Rheinheimera salexigens: one gene and its partners. The protein of the gene in region 1 interacts with the protein of each later gene in a pairwise test. Links are inferred from orthologs where the notes say so. Each region holds a gene or a part of one and is shown in the gene's direction. Other genes may lie near its edges. The genes, in order: lpdA, odhB and uvrD.

Region 1 (3,009 bases):
CAGCAAAACCAGTTGGCAGAAAAGAAAAAGCTGGGGGTTAAATACACGCCATTAGTGTTTATTATGAAAGCGGTTGCTAAAGCGTTAGAAGAGTTTCCAACCTTTAGTAGCTCGTTATCAGATGATGGTGCTAGCTTAATTCTGAAAAAATATATCCATATTGGTATCGCTGTTGATACGCCGAATGGTTTAGTAGTGCCAGTAGTTCGCGATGTAAACAAAAAAGGTATTATTGAGTTATCACGCGAGTTGCAAGAAATTTCAGCTAAAGCCCGTGATGGTAAATTAACGTCTGGCGATATGCAGGGTGGCTGTTTTACTATTTCAAGTCTTGGCGGTATTGGTGGTACGGCATTTACGCCTATTGTTAATGCGCCAGAAGTGGCTATTTTGGGTGTATCTAAATCTGATATCAAACCAAAATGGAATGGTACTGAGTTTTTACCAGCATTAATGCTACCGTTAAGCTTATCTTACGATCACCGAGTGATCGATGGTGCTTTAGCCGCGCGGTTTACCGCTACGCTAGCCGGTTACTTAGCTGATATTCGCCAGATAATTATGTAAGTGATTGTGTAAGAGATTATGTAAACAGTTAAAGCCAGAGGTCCCATTAAAAGTTACGGGACTTCTGCTGTTGGCAATGTTAAAATTTTGCCACTTTTTTCGCCTGATAGGTTTCAAGCAAACAACCTGTCAGTAACCCGACCCGATTAAGAAAGGTAATACGATGAGCAACGAAATTAAAACCCAAGTTGTGGTGCTAGGCGCAGGCCCTGGCGGTTACTCTGCTGCATTTCGTGCAGCAGACTTAGGTCTGGAAGTCACCTTAGTAGAAGCACGTAGCACTTTAGGTGGTGTATGCTTAAACGTAGGTTGTATTCCTTCTAAGGCTTTATTACACGTTGCTAAAGTGATTGATGATGCCCGCGATATGGCATCTCATGGTGTAACTTTTGGTGCACCAGAAATCGATTTAGATAAAATTCGCAGCTGGAAAGACAAAGTGGTTTCACAATTAACCACAGGTTTAGCTGGCATGTCGAAAATGCGTAAAGTTAAAGTAGTAACTGGTTACGGCAAATTCACCGGTGCTAACACCTTACAAGTTGGCGATACTACAATTACCTTTGAACACGCTATTATTGCTGCCGGTTCAGAGCCAGTTTCTTTACCTTTTATTCCAAAAGATGATGATCGCGTAATCGACTCAACTGGTGCCTTAGAGTTAAAAGACATTCCAGGCGAGATGCTAGTATTAGGCGGCGGTATTATCGGTTTAGAAATGGGTACTGTGTATCGTGCTTTAGGTTCTAAAGTATCAGTAGTAGAATTTGCTGATCAATTAGTACCAGCAGCTGATGCTGACTTAGTTAAAACCTATACTAAGTACAACAAAAAGAACTTCAACATTATGCTATCAACTAAAGTTGTTGGCGTTGAAGCAAAAGAAGACGGTTTATACGTATCATTCGAAGGCAAAAATGCCCCAGCAGAAGCAGTACGTTATGACAAAATTTTAGTCGCAGTTGGTCGTAAGCCAAACGGTAACTTATTAGACGTCACTAAAGCCGGTGTTAACGTTGATGAGCGCGGCTTTATCAATGTTGATAAGCAATTAAAAACTAACGTTGACCATATCTATGCCATTGGTGATGTTATTGGTCAGCCAATGTTAGCGCATAAAGCGGTTCACGAAGGCCATGTTGCTGCTGAAGTTATTTCAGGTATGAAGCATTACTTCGACCCACGTTGCATTCCATCTGTAGCTTATACTGATCCAGAAATGGCTTGGACAGGCTTAACAGAAAAAGAAGCTAAAGAGCAAGGCATCAAAATTGAAACAGCCACCTTCCCGTGGGCTGCATCAGGCCGTGCTATTGCCTCTTCGCGCACTGAAGGCTTTACCAAATTAATATTTGATAAAGAAACGCACCGTGTATTAGGTGGCGCTATTGTTGGTATCAACGCTGGCGAAATGTTAGGTGAAATTTGTTTAGCTGTGGAAATGGGCGCAGACGCTGAAGACATCGCGTTAACAGTACACGCGCACCCAACGTTAAACGAATCAATTGGTATGGCAGCAGAAATGTACGAAGGTACTATCACTGACTTACCAAACCCAAAAGCGAAGAAAAAGTAATTTCTAGTTTTTAACAAAAAGGCCGCATTAGCGGCCTTTTTGCTTTAAGATTTTCAAGGGGTCAGAGTACTTGAAACCAAAAATTACGTTCAAGTACTCAGACCCCTTGAAAGTGACGACACCTTTAGCTGTCATTATTTTTACTTATTAAGCCATAAATCCATAGCTTAAAAGTATTATTGCTGCAGCAATTAGTGCCAACTTGATTTTACTGAATGCTTTACCTGCAAAAAACATTGGGTAATAAATAGCAGCGAAAGGTACTGCCATATAAATCAATAAAATTAATGGCGAACTACTAAGTTCGTTATCTGGTTGTTGTGATAAGTTGTAATAGTAACCGTAAAGTGAAAGCAGTTGTAATAGACTGAAGAGAATATAGCCTTTTCTAATACTAAAGCGGCTAGCGGCTGAAGTAATAACGGCAAGTAAAGCTGGAATAAGCCCCCAAATACAGAGAAACCCTGCAACATAATACCAGTCATCACTGGCTAGTGGGCTTTGAATGCTTTGGCTAATACCGCGAAGTAAAGCAACTATAGCTATAGCTACAATAAGTATTGCGGATGTAAATAAGGCACGTGCAAGAGTTTCAGTTATTAACGATAAGCTGGATTTTGTACTGCGCATGGTTGGCAAAGCCCTTTGAAATACATTTGATGAATACGGACATCATGCGCAGCGTCTGCACCTTGAAAGTCAGTTATTTTACGTCGTGTTTTTACATCGGTTGGTAAATCTGCGGGTACTATATCTAAAATTGAATTGGTCCAGCTATTACTATTTTTACCAAACCATGGCGGAGGATAGGCAATGGGCTCATTTCTTTCATTTACAATATAATGGTCTATTGAAGAGAGAATGCT
Region 2 (3,084 bases), 800 kb from region 1 along the record:
ATCTGAAGAAGCGGTATTAGCATTTGAATACGGTTATGCGACAGCAGAGCCACGCGCTATGGTTATTTGGGAAGGTCAATTTGGTGACTTTGCCAACGGTGCGCAAGTGGTTATCGACCAATTCTTAAGTTCAGGTGAGCAAAAGTGGGGCCGCTTATGTGGTTTAACTTTATTACTGCCGCATGGTTATGAAGGTCAAGGTCCAGAGCACTCTTCAGCTCGTTTAGAGCGCTTCTTGCAACTGTGTGCTGATCATAATATGCAGGTTTGTATTCCAACGACACCCGCGCAAGTATTTAATATGTTGCGTCGGCAAATGGTTCGGCCAATGCGTCGTCCATTAATTGTCATGTCACCGAAGTCATTATTACGTCATCCTTTAGCTACCTCGACGTTAGAGGAATTAGCTAGCGGTGTGTTCCATAACGTAATTGGTGAAATAGATGATATTAAAGCCTCAGACGTTAAGCGTGTGGTGTTCTGTAGTGGTAAAGTGTATTACGAACTACTAGAAGAACGTCGTAAACGTGAACAAACTGATGTGGCAATTGTTCGTGTAGAACAGCTTTATCCGTTCCCACACGCAGAAATGGCGAAGGTAGTAAGCCAGTACCAGCATGTAACTGATTTTGTTTGGTGTCAGGAAGAACCGCAAAACCAAGGTGCATGGTATTGTAGTCAACACCATTTCCGTGGCGCGATCCCGCAAAAAGGGTATTTAACCTATGCCGGACGTGAGGCGTCATCTTCACCTGCAGTTGGCTATTTGTCTGTACATAATAAACAGCAACAAGCCTTAATTAATGATGCGCTGACAATAAAATAAATTAACTTGGCCTGCTAGGCAGGCCATTTAAACTTAATAAGACCAACCCGTAAAAGGTGACAAAGTGGAAATTAAAGTACCCGTACTTCCAGAATCTGTTGCAGATGCAACAATCGCAACCTGGCACGTAAAAACAGGCGAAGCCGTTACACGCGATCAGGTATTAGTAGATATCGAAACCGACAAAGTGGTACTTGAAGTTGTTGCTCAAGCCGACGGCGTAATGGGTGACATCATTCACGATACTGGTGCGACCGTAACAGCGGAAGAAGTGATCGGTAACATGGAAGCTGGTGGTGCACCTGCCGCTAAAGCAGAAAGCAAGTCTGATGACAAAGCAACTGATAAGCCTGCTGCAACAGCCGATGCTAAAGTAGAGTCAAGCAAAGACGAAGCCAGTGATGATGCATTAAGCCCATCAGTTCGCCGTTTAATTGCTGAGAAAGGCTTAGATGCTAGCAAAGTTAAAGGTTCTGGTAAAAACGGTCGTGTAACCAAAGAAGATGTTGAGAAATTCTTAGCTTCTGCTCCAGCTAAAGCCGCTACCGCTCCTGCTGCAGTATCTGCTGTTACCGGTGAACGTACCCAGAAACGCGTCCCAATGACACGTTTGCGTAAAACCATTGCTAGCCGTTTATTACAAGCCAAAAACAGCACGGCCATGTTAACAACATTTAATGAAGTTAACATGAAGCCGATTATGAGCTTACGTAAGCAATACCAAGAAACGTTCGAAAAACGTCATGGTATCCGTTTAGGCTTTATGTCGTTCTACGTTAAAGCGGTGACTGAAGCGTTAAAACGTTACCCTGAAGTGAATGCCGCTATTGATGGCGACGATATTGTTTATCATAACTATTTTGATATCAGTATTGCGATATCAACACCTCGTGGTTTAGTGACGCCAGTATTACGTGATTGTGACAAAATGAACTTGGCTGAAATTGAACAAGCTATCAAAACTTTAGCCTTAAAAGGTCGCGACGGTAAATTAACAATGGACGACTTAACCGGTGGTAATTTCACAATTACGAATGGCGGTGTATTTGGTTCATTAATGTCTACGCCTATTATCAACCCACCACAATCAGCTATCTTAGGTATGCATGCCATCCAAGATCGGGTGATGGTTGTAGATGGTAAAATGGAAATTCTTCCTATGATGTACTTGGCATTATCTTATGACCACCGCATCATTGATGGTAAAGAGTCTGTTGGTTTCTTAGTAACCATTAAAGAGTTATTAGAAGACCCAACTCGGATCCTGTTGGATATCTAATCACTCTAGTTAGAGTTATAAAAAAATGCTGTTGTTTTACGACAACAGCATTTTGTATTTCATCGATTGGCAGTATAATAATCGCCGATTAAACACAGGCTGTACCATGTTGGGCAGCTTTAATATTCAAATGAACGGAAATAAGCCATGAATTTGCACGAATATCAGGCAAAACAGCTGTTCCGCGAATACGGTTTACCAGTATCTGAAGGCTTTGCGGAAGAAACTCCTCAAGCTGCTGCAGAAGCTGCTGATCGTATTGGTGGTAACAAATGGGTAGTTAAAGCTCAGGTTCACGCAGGCGGCCGCGGTAAAGCGGGCGGTGTGAAATTAGTTACTTCTAAAGAAGAAATTCGTAATTTTGCTCAAAAATGGTTGGGCAAGAACTTGGTAACTTACCAAACTGATGCTAAAGGTCAGCCTGTCAGTAAAATTCTGGTTGAAACCTGTACTGATATCGAAAAAGAACTGTATTTAGGTGCCGTTGTTGATCGCTCTAGCCGTCGTATCGTCTTTATGGCGTCGACTGAAGGCGGTGTTGATATCGAAAAAGTAGCAGAAGAAACTCCTGAAAAAATCATCAAGATGGAAGTTGATCCACTTGTTGGTGCTCAGCCTTTCCAAGCGCGCGAAATCGGTTTCAAATTAGGCTTAAACGCCTTACAAATTAAGCAATTCACTACTATCTATTTAGGCTTAGCCAAAATGTTTGTAGATTTAGATATTGCTTTACTTGAAGTAAACCCATTAGTAATTACTACTGAAGGTAACTTACATTGTTTAGACGCGAAATTAGTTGCCGATAGCAATGCGATGTATCGTCAGCCTAAGCTTCGTGCTTTTCATGATGCGTCACAAGAAGACGAGCGTGAAGCGCGAGCAGCACAGTGGGAACTAAACTATGTTGCGCTTGATGGCAACATTGGTTGTATGGTTAACGGCGCAGGTTTAGCAATGGGTACTATGGACATTGTTAAAT
Region 3 (3,088 bases), 800 kb from region 1 along the record:
AGTGGTTTCAATTTAGCCTGCAAGCTGGCCCTGATGGCAGAATGAAACCCTATCCTGATATGTATTTAAAAGCCGCGCAGCAATTGAACCTAGCGCCACAACAAATCTTACATATTGGTGACAGCCATCGTGCCGATGTTATCGGCGCCTTAAATGCCGGTTGCCAAACCGCTTGGCTAGATCACCATAACAGCGCGATATCGGTTTTACCGCATATTCGCTTGACCAATGTGCAAATGTTAAGCGCCCTAATACCCTAGTCGAATAAAGCTGCGCCAAGCTTTAATTGCCAAATAACTGGTTATTTATCCACTAATAAGCGCTGTTAGCTTGGCGCATCAGTTTTGGCTGCTATAATAGCGGCCATTATGCTTAGCGAGACAAACTAATGGATGTATCTTTCCTGCTAGACGGGCTTAACGACAAACAACGTGATGCAGTTGCCGCGCCGCCGCAACATATGTTGGTACTGGCCGGGGCCGGTAGTGGTAAAACTCGGGTCTTGGTGCACCGTTTAGCGTGGTTAATGCAGGTAGAGCGTGTTGCACCATTTAGTTTGCTTGCCGTTACTTTTACCAACAAAGCGTCAAAAGAAATGCGCGGCCGTATCGAGCAGACCATAGGCGTAAGCTTAAATAACTTATGGATGGGCACCTTTCATGGTTTATCCCATCGTATGCTGCGCGCCCATTATCAAGAAGCGGGCTTACCGCAAAGCTTTCAAATAATAGATACCGATGATCAATACCGCTTAGTTAGACGCCTGCTTAAAGCGTTAAATTTAGATGAAAAGCATTGGCCGGCTAAGCAAGTGCAATGGTTTATTAATGGTCGTAAAGATGAAGGCCAACGGCCTAATATGATTGATGCTGCAGGTGACTTTAGCTTACAACAGATGCTAAAAATCTATACTGCTTATCAAGAAATGTGTGATCGCTCAGGCTTAGTCGATTTTGCTGAAATTTTACTGCGTAGCTTTGAGTTACTGCAAAATAACGCTGAAGTACGCCAGCATTATCAGCAACGCTTTCGGCATATTTTAGTCGACGAATTTCAAGATACCAACGCTATTCAATATAAGTGGTTAAAGCTACTAGCCGGTACTAACGCTAAAGTGATGATCGTCGGCGATGATGACCAATCTATCTATGGTTGGCGCGGCGCCCAAGTGGAAAACATCCAAACCTTCTTAACAGATTACTCTGACGTGGAAACCATTCGCTTAGAGCAAAACTATCGCTCAACTGCCACCATTTTAAAAGCTGCGAATGCGGTTATTGCCTATAATAGCGGCCGTTTAGGTAAAGACTTATGGACCGATGGTGCTGAGGGTGAAGCAATTTCTTTGTACACTGCCTTTAATGAGTTAGATGAATCTCGATTTATTGTTAGCCGGGTGCGTGATTGGCTGAAAAAAGGTGGCACCTTATCCGATAGCGCCATTTTATATCGCAATAATGCCCAGTCTCGAGTACTAGAAGAAGCCTTAATTCAAGAAGGCTTAAACTACCGTATTTATGGTGGCTTGCGCTTCTACGAGCGCCAAGAGATAAAAGATGCTTTAGCCTATTTACGCTTAATGAATAACCGACTAGACGATGCAGCATTAGAGCGCGTGGTTAACACCCCAGCCCGTGGTATAGGTGAGACAACTTTAAATAAAGTGCGTATTCATGCCCGTACCGAACAAATCACTATGTGGCAAAGTTTGCAGCAATTAATCAGTGAAAATCAATTATCTGGACGTGCCGCTAATGCTATTAGTAGCTTTATGCAATTAATAGAACAATTAGCTGACCTAACCGCAGAATTGCCATTACACGAGCAAGCCGATCATGCGATTAAAAAATCCGGCTTATATGCCATGTATCAAGCCGAGAAAGGCGAAAAAGCTGAAACTCGAATTGAAAACTTAAATGAATTGATCACGGCTTGCCAAAACTTTGATGTTGCGAATGATGTTGAGATGACGCCCCTAGCGGCTTTTTTATCTCAAGCCGCACTAGAAGCGGGTGAATATCAAGCTGAAGAAAATTCAGATGCGGTGCAATTAATGACATTGCATAGCGCCAAAGGCTTAGAGTTCCCGCAGGTTTTTATTTGTGGCTTAGAAGAAGGCATGTTTCCCAGCATGCAAAGCTCTGAAGATGCCACCCGACTCGAAGAAGAACGTCGCTTATGCTATGTCGGTATGACGCGGGCCATGCAAAAATTGTATTTATGTCATGCGGAAAGCCGCCGCTTATATGGCCAAGAACAACATAATCGACCGTCGCGTTTTTTACGCGAGATCCCGGCTGAATATATCGAGGAAATTCGCCTTAGTACTCAAGTTAGTAAACCAACCCCATTTAATCGCTTTAGTAACCAAGCTAGCCATGTTGCCTTTGAAAACACTGGTTTTAACCTAGGTCAACGCGTGCTGCATGCTAAGTTCGGCGAAGGTACTGTGCTTAATTATGAAGGCACCGGCGCCCAGTCCAGAATACAAGTTAACTTTGATCAGCTTGGCAGCAAGTGGTTAGTTACTGCCTACGCTCGCCTAGAAGCTGTAGGCTAATGTTCAACCAGCCGGTGTTTTCAACTTGGTTAGCACAAGCCGCCAATTTGCAAATACGGCTACCTATAGTTTGGCAGGGCCAGCAGCACACTCTGCTGGCCGCGACTAAACAATGGTTAGAAGCGAATACCGCGCTTAAGGTTTATTGGCTTGGCGCTGATGCCCCCCCTAGCGCAACTATGGTCTCGCAAGGCCGTAACTATCAGTTACTAGGCACCGAGTGCGATGTACTCATTATTAATGCCTTTAGTGGCTTTGCTGCAGACGCCGTAGCAGCAACCTCGGGTTGCGTTAAAGCGGGCGGATTATGGCTGGTATTGTGTCCGGAATTTAATATTTGGCAACAACAAGTAAATCCGGCTCATCAAAGCTTGTTGCCGTATCCTATTGATGCTAAGCAGCATCAGGGCTATTTTATTCCATTTTGGCTCAAGCAATTACAACAAGCGAATGTCATTATTGGTCATAATCAACAGCTTGTTCAGCCGTTGCAATGGCCTATCTTACCCAAGATAACTGACGTTTCCC

The links.
Region 2: the proteins of lpdA (region 1) and odhB interact in binary tests that used the Escherichia coli proteins (3 or more experiments, as listed by UniProt). The link is inferred for Rheinheimera salexigens from one-to-one orthologs.
Region 3: the proteins of lpdA (region 1) and uvrD interact in binary tests that used the Escherichia coli proteins (3 or more experiments, as listed by UniProt). The link is inferred for Rheinheimera salexigens from one-to-one orthologs.

What each region holds. Positions count from the first base shown.
Region 1 is NZ_MKEK01000001.1:981,129-984,137, forward strand. What follows is about bases 89-2,936. They hold lpdA (dihydrolipoyl dehydrogenase), read left to right. Parts: upstream 89-730; coding sequence 731-2,143; downstream 2,144-2,936. Other genes in these bases: aceF (dihydrolipoyllysine-residue acetyltransferase), read left to right, coding at 89-567; BI198_RS04580 (hypothetical protein), read right to left, coding at 2,291-2,773; BI198_RS04585 (hypothetical protein), read right to left, coding at 2,743-2,936. In the rest of the region: more of aceF, read left to right, coding at 1-88; more of BI198_RS04585, read right to left, coding at 2,937-3,009. UniProt on the Escherichia coli protein: Lipoamide dehydrogenase is a component of the glycine cleavage system as well as of the alpha-ketoacid dehydrogenase complexes.
Region 2 is NZ_MKEK01000001.1:1,780,804-1,783,887, forward strand. The notes cover bases 75-2,997. They hold odhB (2-oxoglutarate dehydrogenase complex dihydrolipoyllysine-residue succinyltransferase), read left to right. Parts: upstream 75-890; coding sequence 891-2,105; downstream 2,106-2,997. Other genes in these bases: sucC (ADP-forming succinate--CoA ligase subunit beta), read left to right, coding at 2,253-2,997. Outside these bases: more of sucC, read left to right, coding at 2,998-3,084. UniProt on the Escherichia coli protein: E2 component of the 2-oxoglutarate dehydrogenase (OGDH) complex which catalyzes the second step in the conversion of 2-oxoglutarate to succinyl-CoA and CO(2).
Region 3 is NZ_MKEK01000001.1:179,588-182,675, forward strand. What follows is about bases 48-2,974. They hold uvrD (DNA helicase II), read left to right. Parts: upstream 48-388; coding sequence 389-2,560; downstream 2,561-2,974. Other genes in these bases: BI198_RS00900 (HAD-IA family hydrolase), read left to right, coding at 48-260; BI198_RS00910 (tRNA(Met) cytidine acetyltransferase TmcA), read left to right, coding at 2,560-2,974. Outside these bases: more of BI198_RS00900, read left to right, coding at 1-47; more of BI198_RS00910, read left to right, coding at 2,975-3,088. UniProt on the Escherichia coli protein: A helicase with DNA-dependent ATPase activity. Unwinds DNA duplexes with 3'-5' polarity. Translocates on single-stranded DNA with 3'-5' polarity. Initiates unwinding more efficiently from a nicked substrate than double-stranded DNA.